DNA from 3 places in the Chryseobacillus diguaensis genome. Region 1 is predicted to be linked to each of the others. Evidence: a T-box and tRNA genes for the amino acid it is inferred to sense, from the RefSeq annotation. Region 1 holds a T-box; the other regions hold tRNA genes.

Evidence for each region. A T-box is a leader RNA that pairs with one kind of tRNA and senses whether it is charged. The one in region 1 lies ahead of leuS (leucine--tRNA ligase), so its partner is inferred to be a tRNA-Leu.
Region 2: it has a tRNA-Leu gene. The T-box ahead of leuS (leucine--tRNA ligase) is inferred to sense a tRNA for this amino acid. The anticodon was not compared.
Region 3: it has a tRNA-Leu gene. The T-box ahead of leuS (leucine--tRNA ligase) is inferred to sense a tRNA for this amino acid. The anticodon was not compared.

What each region holds. Positions count from the first base shown of each region.
Region 1 covers NZ_JBMKNV010000003.1:17,929-21,187, forward strand. Annotated here, with positions in the region: gene ACOT8F_RS05200 (MDR family MFS transporter) at 1-211, shown strand, start outside; gene ACOT8F_RS05205 (DUF4257 domain-containing protein) at 547-879, shown strand; T-box leader at 983-1,204, shown strand; gene leuS (leucine--tRNA ligase) at 1,337-3,259, shown strand, end outside.
Region 2 covers NZ_JBMKNV010000002.1:740-3,998, reverse strand. Annotated here, with positions in the region: gene ACOT8F_RS02840 (polysaccharide lyase 8 family protein) at 1-848, opposite strand, end outside; gene ACOT8F_RS02835 (hypothetical protein) at 1,178-1,357, opposite strand; tRNA gene ACOT8F_RS02830 (tRNA-Leu) at 1,549-1,630, opposite strand; tRNA gene ACOT8F_RS02825 (tRNA-Cys) at 1,745-1,818, opposite strand; tRNA gene ACOT8F_RS02820 (tRNA-Gly) at 1,828-1,902, opposite strand; tRNA gene ACOT8F_RS02815 (tRNA-Gln) at 1,978-2,052, opposite strand; tRNA gene ACOT8F_RS02810 (tRNA-His) at 2,108-2,183, opposite strand; tRNA gene ACOT8F_RS02805 (tRNA-Trp) at 2,195-2,268, opposite strand; tRNA gene ACOT8F_RS02800 (tRNA-Tyr) at 2,276-2,359, opposite strand; tRNA gene ACOT8F_RS02795 (tRNA-Thr) at 2,373-2,445, opposite strand; tRNA gene ACOT8F_RS02790 (tRNA-Phe) at 2,473-2,548, opposite strand; tRNA gene ACOT8F_RS02785 (tRNA-Asp) at 2,862-2,938, opposite strand; tRNA gene ACOT8F_RS02780 (tRNA-Met) at 2,942-3,018, opposite strand; tRNA gene ACOT8F_RS02775 (tRNA-Val) at 3,056-3,131, opposite strand.
Region 3 covers NZ_JBMKNV010000012.1:360-3,618, reverse strand. Annotated here, with positions in the region: gene sigW (RNA polymerase sigma factor SigW) at 1-325, opposite strand, end outside; gene rocF (arginase) at 523-1,425, opposite strand; tRNA gene ACOT8F_RS16335 (tRNA-Ala) at 1,707-1,779, opposite strand; tRNA gene ACOT8F_RS16330 (tRNA-Gly) at 1,784-1,858, opposite strand; tRNA gene ACOT8F_RS16325 (tRNA-Leu) at 1,878-1,959, opposite strand; tRNA gene ACOT8F_RS16320 (tRNA-Lys) at 1,969-2,044, opposite strand; tRNA gene ACOT8F_RS16315 (tRNA-Gln) at 2,182-2,256, opposite strand; tRNA gene ACOT8F_RS16310 (tRNA-Tyr) at 2,363-2,446, opposite strand; tRNA gene ACOT8F_RS16305 (tRNA-Thr) at 2,460-2,532, opposite strand; tRNA gene ACOT8F_RS16300 (tRNA-Val) at 2,703-2,778, opposite strand; tRNA gene ACOT8F_RS16295 (tRNA-Glu) at 2,974-3,048, opposite strand; tRNA gene ACOT8F_RS16290 (tRNA-Thr) at 3,064-3,136, opposite strand; tRNA gene ACOT8F_RS16285 (tRNA-Asn) at 3,139-3,213, opposite strand; rRNA gene rrf (5S ribosomal RNA) at 3,228-3,259, opposite strand, start outside.

The DNA of each region.
Region 1 (3,259 bases):
ATTTTATCAAGGATTTATTAACAGCAATGCTACAGGCGGAAGAATGATTGGTCCGCTCCTTGGAGGCATGCTGGCAGATTATTTTAATATGACGGTTCTTTTTGGTGTTTTAATAGGCTTGCTCATAGCTGGTATGGTCTTTACTTTCCTGTGTGACAAGCACTTGAAAAAGGGAAAAGAAGACGCAAAAAGCATAGCTGTTGGCTCTTAAAAAAGAATGGAAACTGGACTAAAAAGGTGCGTAGAACGCCCCTTTTTTTTGTCAGTTTTAAAGAGAAAATGACTAATCCATGCGAAAATAATTTTTTTTTTGAAGAAACCCAGCTAGGGATAGGCTTAACGGCGTATTAAACCTTTCTTTAAAATATAGCAAAATAGTTAAATTTAATTATTTGGAATAATTAAAAAAATCATCCTTATTGTTCACGCTTGTGAGCCCGCTAATGGTATAATGTAAGTAAACAAGCTTTACTATTCCCGCTGGTCCTTTATATAGAGAAAACTTGAAGTAACTGATAGTAAATCGGCTTAGGGAAGGGTGGTGTTATGTTACAAGCCGTTTTAGTTGCTGCATGTATCGGGGGAGTCATGGGGCTTTTGGGACATATAAAGCGAAAGGGCAGATTGGAAAAGCCAAGAATGACCAAACGCTTTGTATACATTGGATTTTGGGAAGATATTTTGATTGGTATAGCCGCGGCCATCTTGCTCGTATTATCATCAGAGCCGAAAACCTCACTTCAGCTTGTCATCTTGTCAATTGTGGCCGGCTACAGCGGAGACGCTGTACTTAGAAGCTTTGATTTTGTCAGACAAAATGAAGACACAGAGCCTCCTTTAGAAAAAGAGCGACACAAAAAACATTCACCCCATCCGTGAAAACTTTCATCCTTTCAGCCTCAAGTCTAGCTTTTTCCCTAATAAAATTGAACAGCTTGCATCCTTGGCGAATATTCTATAAAATAAGATCAGATTATGATATATATGAACGGTGATAAGGAATAGTAGTGAACAGCGTGTGTTAAGAGAGCTGGCGCCAGGTGCAAGCCAGTCACAGGTATTCATGAACTCGCCTTTTGAGTTGCAAATGTGAAACGCTTTTGAAGCGGTGTAAGATTTGCCGTCTGATCCACGCTACGGATTCAAAGTGAGTGTTTTTACACTAAACTGGGTGGTACCGCGGGAGATGGCTCTCGTCCCTTTTTTAGGGACGGGAGTCTTTTTGTTTTTCTCCAAGATTTTATTGCCGCTTGGCTGTTCACTGCTTTGTTTCTTATTGACCTTTCATGATACGATTAGTTCACTAATGCTATGGGCAGGACTTAGGAGGATTTAAATGAGCTATAACCATAAGGAAGTTGAAAAGAAGTGGCAAAATTATTGGGTAAATGAAAAAGTGTTCAAAACAGCAGACGATTTGAACAAAAATAAATTCTATGCGCTTGACATGTTTCCGTATCCATCTGGAGCAGGCCTTCATGTAGGGCATCCGGAAGGCTTTACGGCAACAGACATTCTTTCCAGAATGAAACGCATGCAAGGCTATAATGTTCTGCATCCGATGGGATGGGATGCTTTTGGGCTTCCTGCTGAACAATATGCCCTTGATACAGGCAATGACCCGGCTGAATTTACAAAAAAGAATATCGATAATTTCAGAAGACAAATCCAGTCTCTTGGTTTTTCTTATGACTGGGATAGAGAAGTAAATACAACTGATCCGGAATACTATAAATGGACTCAGTGGATCTTCCTTAAATTATATGAAAAGGGCCTTGCTTATATAGATGAAGTGGCTGTTAACTGGTGTCCTGCTCTTGGCACTGTGCTTGCGAACGAAGAAGTAATTGACGGTAAAAGCGAACGCGGAGGACATCCTGTTGAACGCCGTCCAATGAAACAATGGATGCTGAAAATTACTGCGTATGCAGACCGTTTGCTTGAGGATCTTGAAGAGGTTGATTGGCCGGAGAGCATCAAAGACATGCAGCGCAACTGGATCGGACGCTCTGAAGGTGCTGAAGTAACATTTGGCATTGATGGTTTCGATGAAACATTCACTGTTTTCACTACTCGCCCTGATACGCTTTACGGAGCAAGCTATGCTGTATTAGCGCCGGAGCATCCTTTTGTGGACAAAATAACTTCTAAAGGTCAAAAAGAAGAAGTTCAAAACTACTTGAACAAAGTGAAATCAAAGAGTGATTTGGAAAGAACTGACCTTGCTAAAGATAAAACAGGTGTTTTCACAGGGGCTCATGCTATTAACCCTGTCAACGGAGCAAAACTTCCTATTTGGATCGCTGACTATGTTTTAATGAGCTATGGCACAGGTGCAATCATGGCCGTTCCTGCTCATGATGAGAGAGATTATGAATTTGCACAGAAATTTGAACTTCCAATCATCGAAGTGGTTGAAGGAGGAGATATCTCCAAGGAAGTTTATACAGGAGACGGCAAGCACGTTAATTCTGATTTTCTTAACGGCATGAACAAAGAAGAAGCGATATCTGCCATGATTGAGTGGCTGGAAGCCAATCAAAAAGGTGAAAAGAAAGTCACATACAGACTTCGTGACTGGCTGTTCAGCCGCCAGCGCTACTGGGGCGAACCAATTCCTATCATTCACTGGGAAGACGGTACAATGTCCGCTGTTCCAGAAGAAGAATTGCCGCTTGTTCTTCCGGTCACAACTGAAATTAAACCTTCAGGGACAGGAGAATCACCGCTTGCCAATATTGAAGAATGGATAAATGTAACAGATCCTGAAACAGGCAAAAAAGGACGCAGGGAAACCAACACAATGCCGCAATGGGCTGGAAGCTGCTGGTACTTCCTCCGCTACATTGATCCAAACAACAAAGAAGCGCTTGCTGATCCTGAAAAGCTGAATGCATGGCTTCCGGTTGATACGTATATTGGCGGAGCTGAGCATGCTGTTCTGCATTTGCTGTATGCCCGTTTCTGGCACAAGTTCCTTTTTGACATCGGCATGGTTCCAACAAAAGAACCGTTCCAAAAACTGTTTAACCAAGGGATGATTCTTGGAGAAAACAATGAAAAAATGAGCAAATCAAAAGGAAATGTTGTCAATCCTGATGAAATTGTTGAAAGCCATGGAGCAGACACACTTCGTTTGTATGAAATGTTCATGGGACCTCTTGAAGCATCTATTGCCTGGTCAACAACAGGGCTGGATGGAGCAAGACGCTTCCTTGACCGTGTATGGAGATTATATGTCGAAGACAATGGTGAGCTG
Region 2 (3,259 bases), on a different contig from region 1:
AGATGATTAGGATCAGTCGTTTTAAAAACAGTCATGATATTGTCTACTGCCTTTGTTACCCTGTCTTCGCTATCAATCAATGCACCTTGTATGATTCGATTTGTTGCAATATCCGCAAGGTTGGCACCTCTATGAAAGCGTGATGCTAAATCGATATCCCCATTTTTCCCGTTCCTCAAGTATTTGTCTATTGAATCAATATAAGCATCTATCAAATAAGGTTTATAGCTTTTGATTTCATCTTCCAAGAGAAGCAGCGTTTTAGTGATGCTCGTTGGTATGCCAATCTCCCATGCATACCAATTTCCATAATATCCTTTTTCCTGATTCTCAAAGAAGTTGGTGTAGAGCCAATCAAGGCCATCGATTACTTTCTTAATGGCTTCTTGATTATTGTATAAATTGACTCCGCTTAACCCCGGTCTTTTATAAGTTTTCGCAGCAAGAGCTATTTGATATAAATACAAATAAGAATTGCTTAAATTCGTTTCATTCGTTCCAAGCGGAGTGTCCTTAAATAATGAGGTCTCCTCTCCATTAACTCTGTTTTCTAAAGGAATAAGGGAAGATAGACGTGAATTAGCTGTATTCTGGACGGAATTTATTTTGCTATCGAGCATGGGACTGCTGTTTAAACTTTCATTTCCTGCAAGATAATCTTTGTAATTCATTTTCAATTGATTCATTTGAGCAGCAGCATCCTCAATACTTATATTCTTACCATTTAATTGTACTGGGTTTGGCTTTGCAAAAGCGTGGACAGCTGAATGAGATTCAGAGATTGGAAGCGTAAGGAAGGCGGTCAATGTTACGGAAGAAACTATTAACTTATTATAATTCTTTTTCAATACGACACATCCTTTAAAATTTTTAAAACGAAAATCAACACTTTTCGAATTATGCCGGATTCTAAAGGTGTGCTTGCCTATTTAGTTGTGTAGAAAATTCGCAGGGATAAGAGAGATGATTGCAGGCAAACGGTGAATCTAAGTTAAATTTACTACCTTTTGTCATAATTTGCAAGCGTTTTCAATATTTTCCAAGAAATTTTTCCCAGTTGCTAGTTTCACACAAAAGGCAGTTGGCAAAATAAATCGACCTGCAAAATGGTTCTATCGGAAGTCGATTGAATACCAAACCAAAAAATCAGTGAAACTTGCTGCTCTAGTATAGTACACTATCTTTTTAAAGGAACATCGCCGTTTTCTGACTGTGGATGGGATGCATACTCCGATGTTTTCTTTCTCGAAGGCTTTACAAGCCTAATAAACAGCTTTACAAGAAGTACAGCGACTAAGATCAAGAGGATAATACCAACTGCATAGCCAATAAAATGTCCGATTGCATAAGAACTCATTTTGAATCATCTCCTGTTAAATAATCGAGTAAAAATAATAGCGGATTTCCTTTTACCTTTTTAGAATTCAGCTTTTAAGTGAATAACTATTCTTTTCCTTATAAAATGAATGAAAGACACTCCAGCGGATTATTTTTAATCACAAAAAAATCACTTCTCACAACGTGAGAAGCGATTTTTAACGGTTATGATACCGGTGGCCGGGGTCGAACCGGCACTCCAGAAGGAACACGATTTTGAGTCGTGCGCGTCTGCCAATTCCGCCACACCGGCATAGTGGGCATTTGGTGCCGAGAGCCTGACTGAATTGTCAAGGCGATTTTACAACCGCAGGATGTTTTATCCTGTGTATTCCAATTTATGAACCTCTAAGAAGGTTTAAGATATTGGAGGCGGCACCCGGATTCGAACCGGGGGTAAAGGAGTTGCAGTCCTCTGCCTTACCACTTGGCTATGCCGCCAGCACTCGTTGGAGCGGAAGACGGGATTCGAACCCGCGACCCCCACCTTGGCAAGGTGGTGTTCTACCACTGAACTACTTCCGCATTTGCACCAAATAATTGGTTTCTGTATTAGCCTATGCAGCAATCAGAAATTGTTGCTTGGCATTTGAATGAAAATGGCTGGGCTAGCTGGATTCGAACCAGCGCATGACGGAGTCAAAGTCCGTTGCCTTACCGCTTGGCTATAGCCCATTGTTATGCTGTTATGTAAGGAGTGATTAAATCCATTATGTTTAAAAATAAATAATGGGGCGATTGATGGGAATCGAACCCACGAATACCAGAGCCACAATCTGGCGTGTTAACCACTTCACCACAACCGCCATAATTTAATTGGCAGGGGCAGTAGGAATCGAACCCACACCGGAGGTTTTGGAGACCTCTGTTCTACCGTTAAACTATGCCCCTATACAAATGGTGGAGGGGGGCAGATTCGAACTGCCGAACCCGAAGGAGCGGATTTACAGTCCGCCGCGTTTAGCCACTTCGCTACCCCTCCGTATGAAAAACAGTGCCGGCAAGAGGACTTGAACCCCCAACCTACTGATTACAAGTCAGTTGCTCTACCAATTGAGCTACACCGGCAAATAGTTAAGTGATACTATTTTAAAATGGTGGCTCGGGACGGAATCGAACCGCCGACACATGGATTTTCAGTCCATTGCTCTACCGACTGAGCTACCGAGCCATATAAAATGAGTGATACTATTAAGTTCCTTCTTGCTGGCAATCGCCCAAATCTTAGGATGTTTAGCCAAGCAGCACTCGATTTGTGCGCTGAAGCATCGCTTCGCAGCTTATTCGAACGTGCTCTACCGACTGAGCTACCGAGCCATCTAAGTTTCTGCTTCCACTAAGCTTCGAATCTCTTCGTCAGCTAGCTTCATCGATCGCATCCTCACGTATTTCATATACGCTCCGGTGCTCAATCAGTCGCTTCCTCGACCTTCTCGCTTATTGAAACCCTCTTACATTTTACTTAATTCTCATTTGAAAATCAATGGCGGTCCGGACGGGACTCGAACCCGCGACCTCCTGCGTGACAGGCAGGCATTCTAACCAACTGAACTACCGGACCATTTGGTTGCGGGGACAGGATTTGAACCTGCGACCTTCGGGTTATGAGCCCGACGAGCTACCAGACTGCTCCACCCCGCGATAATATGCTATTTCACTCAAGATCAAGAGTCCTGAGTGGTGGAGGATGACGGGATCGAACCGCCGACCCTCTGCTTGTAAGGCAGATGCTCTCCCAGCTGAGCTAATCCTCCATAATTACGGCTTTTGAAAGCGGCGCATTTCGTTGTCATCTTCGCTCACTCACATCCTCACGTACTAAGGTACGCTCCAGTGTTCGCTCCCTCGATTCCTACAACTGCTTGCTTCTCAAAACCCTCGT
Region 3 (3,259 bases), on a different contig from region 1:
GAGAATACATTGTTAAGCCCTCTGTCCCGGCTATCTCCTGATCGAGATAATAATCGGGTTTATTCTTTCTGAGGCGGTCAATCGATAAATTGGTCGCTATACGGTAAAGCCAGGTAGAAAACTTCTTTTCCATCTTAAAGGTATGAAGATTAATATATGCTTTAATAAAAGCTTCCTGTGCCATATCCTCTGCTTCATGCACATTGCCAAGCATACGGAAGCAGAGCTGAAAGATTCTATCCTTATAAAGGTTCACAATCTCGGCAAAAGCGTTCTTGTCACCCTTTTTCACTTGCAAAATTCTTGCTTTCACTAAGGTTTCCATTTCATCTGCCCTCATCTCTTAGCGGGTCTGCTTGTATACGAACTTATTCAATAAAAAGTTTCAAAAATATAGATGATATCATTTTAACAAATAATGGTTTGGTTTGGAGACGGAAATTATTACTCCTTTGTGAAGGAATGGAAGGATAATTCTGGAATAAAAAAAGGCCAGTATAACCTTGGCCTTTTCAAATTTCATTATAGCAATTTTTCACCAAATAATGAGCCCATCAATGCAACAGCTACGGTTGCTGTCTTGTTTCGCTCATCAAGAATCGGATTTACCTCAACAAACTCTGCTGACGTAATCATATTGGCTTCAGCAAGCATCTCCATTGCCAGGTGACTTTCTCTATAGCTGATGCCACCGATAACAGGTGTACCGACTCCAGGTGCATCCAGCGGATCCAATCCATCAAGATCCAGTGAGAGATGAACACCATCTGTTTTATCTTTTAAATAGCTAATCGTTTCTTCTATAACAGCTGCCATTCCCATGCGGTCAATTTCATGCATGGTGAAAACTTTAATTCCATGCTCCTTAATAAGCTCACGTTCTCCTTCATCAAGAGACCTCGCGCCGATGATCACAACATTCTCCGGCCTGATCTTCGGACTGCTTCCTGCAATTCCTGTTAAAGAAGAATCACCTAATCCAAGGCTTACGGCAAGCGGCATGCCATGAATATTTCCTGAAGGTGATGTTTCCTCTGTGTTTAAATCTCCATGAGCGTCATACCAGATCACTCCAAGATTTTCATAATGCTTTGAAACCCCCGCAAGAGTACCTATCGCAATACTATGATCACCGCCGAAAACGAGCGGAAAAGATCCTGAGGAAATGACCTCATCTACTTTGGATGCAAGCTGCTCACTTGCCTCTGCGACCGCTTTCAAATTTTTCAACTTGTGATTAGGCTCATGGTTATTTCTTTCTCTCTTGCCGATTTGGATATCTCCAAGATCTTCAATCTTATAATCAAGCCTTTCTAGCAGCTCTATAATGCCAGCATACCTGATGGCACTTGGCCCCATATCAACTCCACGCCTTGTCTGGCCAAGATCCATAGGTACCCCTATGATTGAAATATTGTTAGTCATTTTAATAACCTCCTCTTCCCCTTGTAACACCATTTTACCTATTCTAATGCCTCTGACTCAACTCGACAAGAATGTGTATAATCATGCAGTGATGGCTGTAATAAAGTCATTTAGAACGGCATTTTAGCGTAAGGAGGTTTAAGGTTAGTTAGAGGTAGTGGATGAATAGTATGTTATGAAAGACTAAAACGAATTTTTCACAAAATAGTAGAGTTGACTAATCGGGATAATTAAACAGGAAAAAAGAGCCCAGAGGACTCTTTTTTAACAGACATACTTTATGGAGCCTAGCGGGATCGAACCGCTGACCTCCTGCGTGCAAAGCAGGCGCTCTCCCAGCTGAGCTAAGGCCCCGGGATGGAGCGGAAGACGGGATTCGAACCCGCGACCCCCACCTTGGCAAGGTGGTGTTCTACCACTGAACTACTTCCGCTTGGAAGCAGAGAAAATAATGCGGGTGAAGGGACTTGAACCCCCACGCCGTAAGGCGCCAGATCCTAAGTCTGGTGCGTCTGCCAATTCCGCCACACCCGCATATGAAAATGGTGAGCCATGAAGGACTCGAACCTTCGACCCTCTGATTAAAAGTCAGATGCTCTACCGACTGAGCTAATGGCTCTTGATTATACTACACGCAAAGTTTGGACACCCAAATCTCAGAAAGATTATTCAAGCAGCAGCTCGATTTGTGTGCTGAAGCAATTGCTTCGAAGCTTATTCGACCGTGCTCTGCCGACTGAGCTAATGGCTCTTAAATGGCTGGGCTAGCTGGATTCGAACCAGCGCATGACGGAGTCAAAGTCCGTTGCCTTACCGCTTGGCTATAGCCCACTATACAGAATACAATGTTCAACTCTATATAACATGTCCAAATTCTCATTATATAAACAAAAGATAAACATATAAAGAATAAGTTTATCCAGATTAAGTATTAAAATGGTGGAGGGGGGCAGATTCGAACTGCCGAACCCGAAGGAGCGGATTTACAGTCCGCCGCGTTTAGCCACTTCGCTACCCCTCCGTATGAAAAACAGTGCCGGCAAGAGGACTTGAACCCCCAACCTACTGATTACAAGTCAGTTGCTCTACCAATTGAGCTACACCGGCAATTTAAGAAAGTCAACAATACCGTTCCTGCTTGATAATCCTGATCTCAGGAAGTTTAGTCAAGAAGCTTCTCGATCAGTACGCTGAAGTGATTTCAGGAAGGCTATTAGATCGTGCTCTACCAATTGAGCTACACCGGCATATAATGTAGTGTTACAGTATGTAAAAAATGGTGGAGGATGACGGGATCGAACCGCCGACCCTCTGCTTGTAAGGCAGATGCTCTCCCAGCTGAGCTAATCCTCCATATGTTACGGCTTTTGATAAGCGGCGCATTTCATTGTCATCCCCGGTGTTCGCTCCCTCGATTCCTAGAACTGCTTGCTTCTCAAAACCCTAATTCTCTAATTGTTGTTTAGTAGAGTTACGGCTTTTGATAAGCAGCCTTTGCCGAAATACACACTTTTCAAAATCTCTTATTCATTCTATTAAAAGATAGTATGGTGACCCCTACGGGATTCGAACCCGTGTTACCGCCGTGAAAGGGCGGTGTCTTAACCGCTTGACCAAGGGGCCGTTCGTCAAAATATAAGCTTCCAACCGGGCTCGAACCGGTGACCTCTTCCTTACCATGGAAGCACTCTACCAACTGAGCTATGGAAGCAATGGCTCCGCAGGCAGGACTCGAACCTGCGACCGATCGGTTAACAGCCGATAGCTCTACCACTGAGCTACTGCGGAATAATAAAGAAATTGCCCGGCGATGTCCTACTCTCACAGGGGGAAA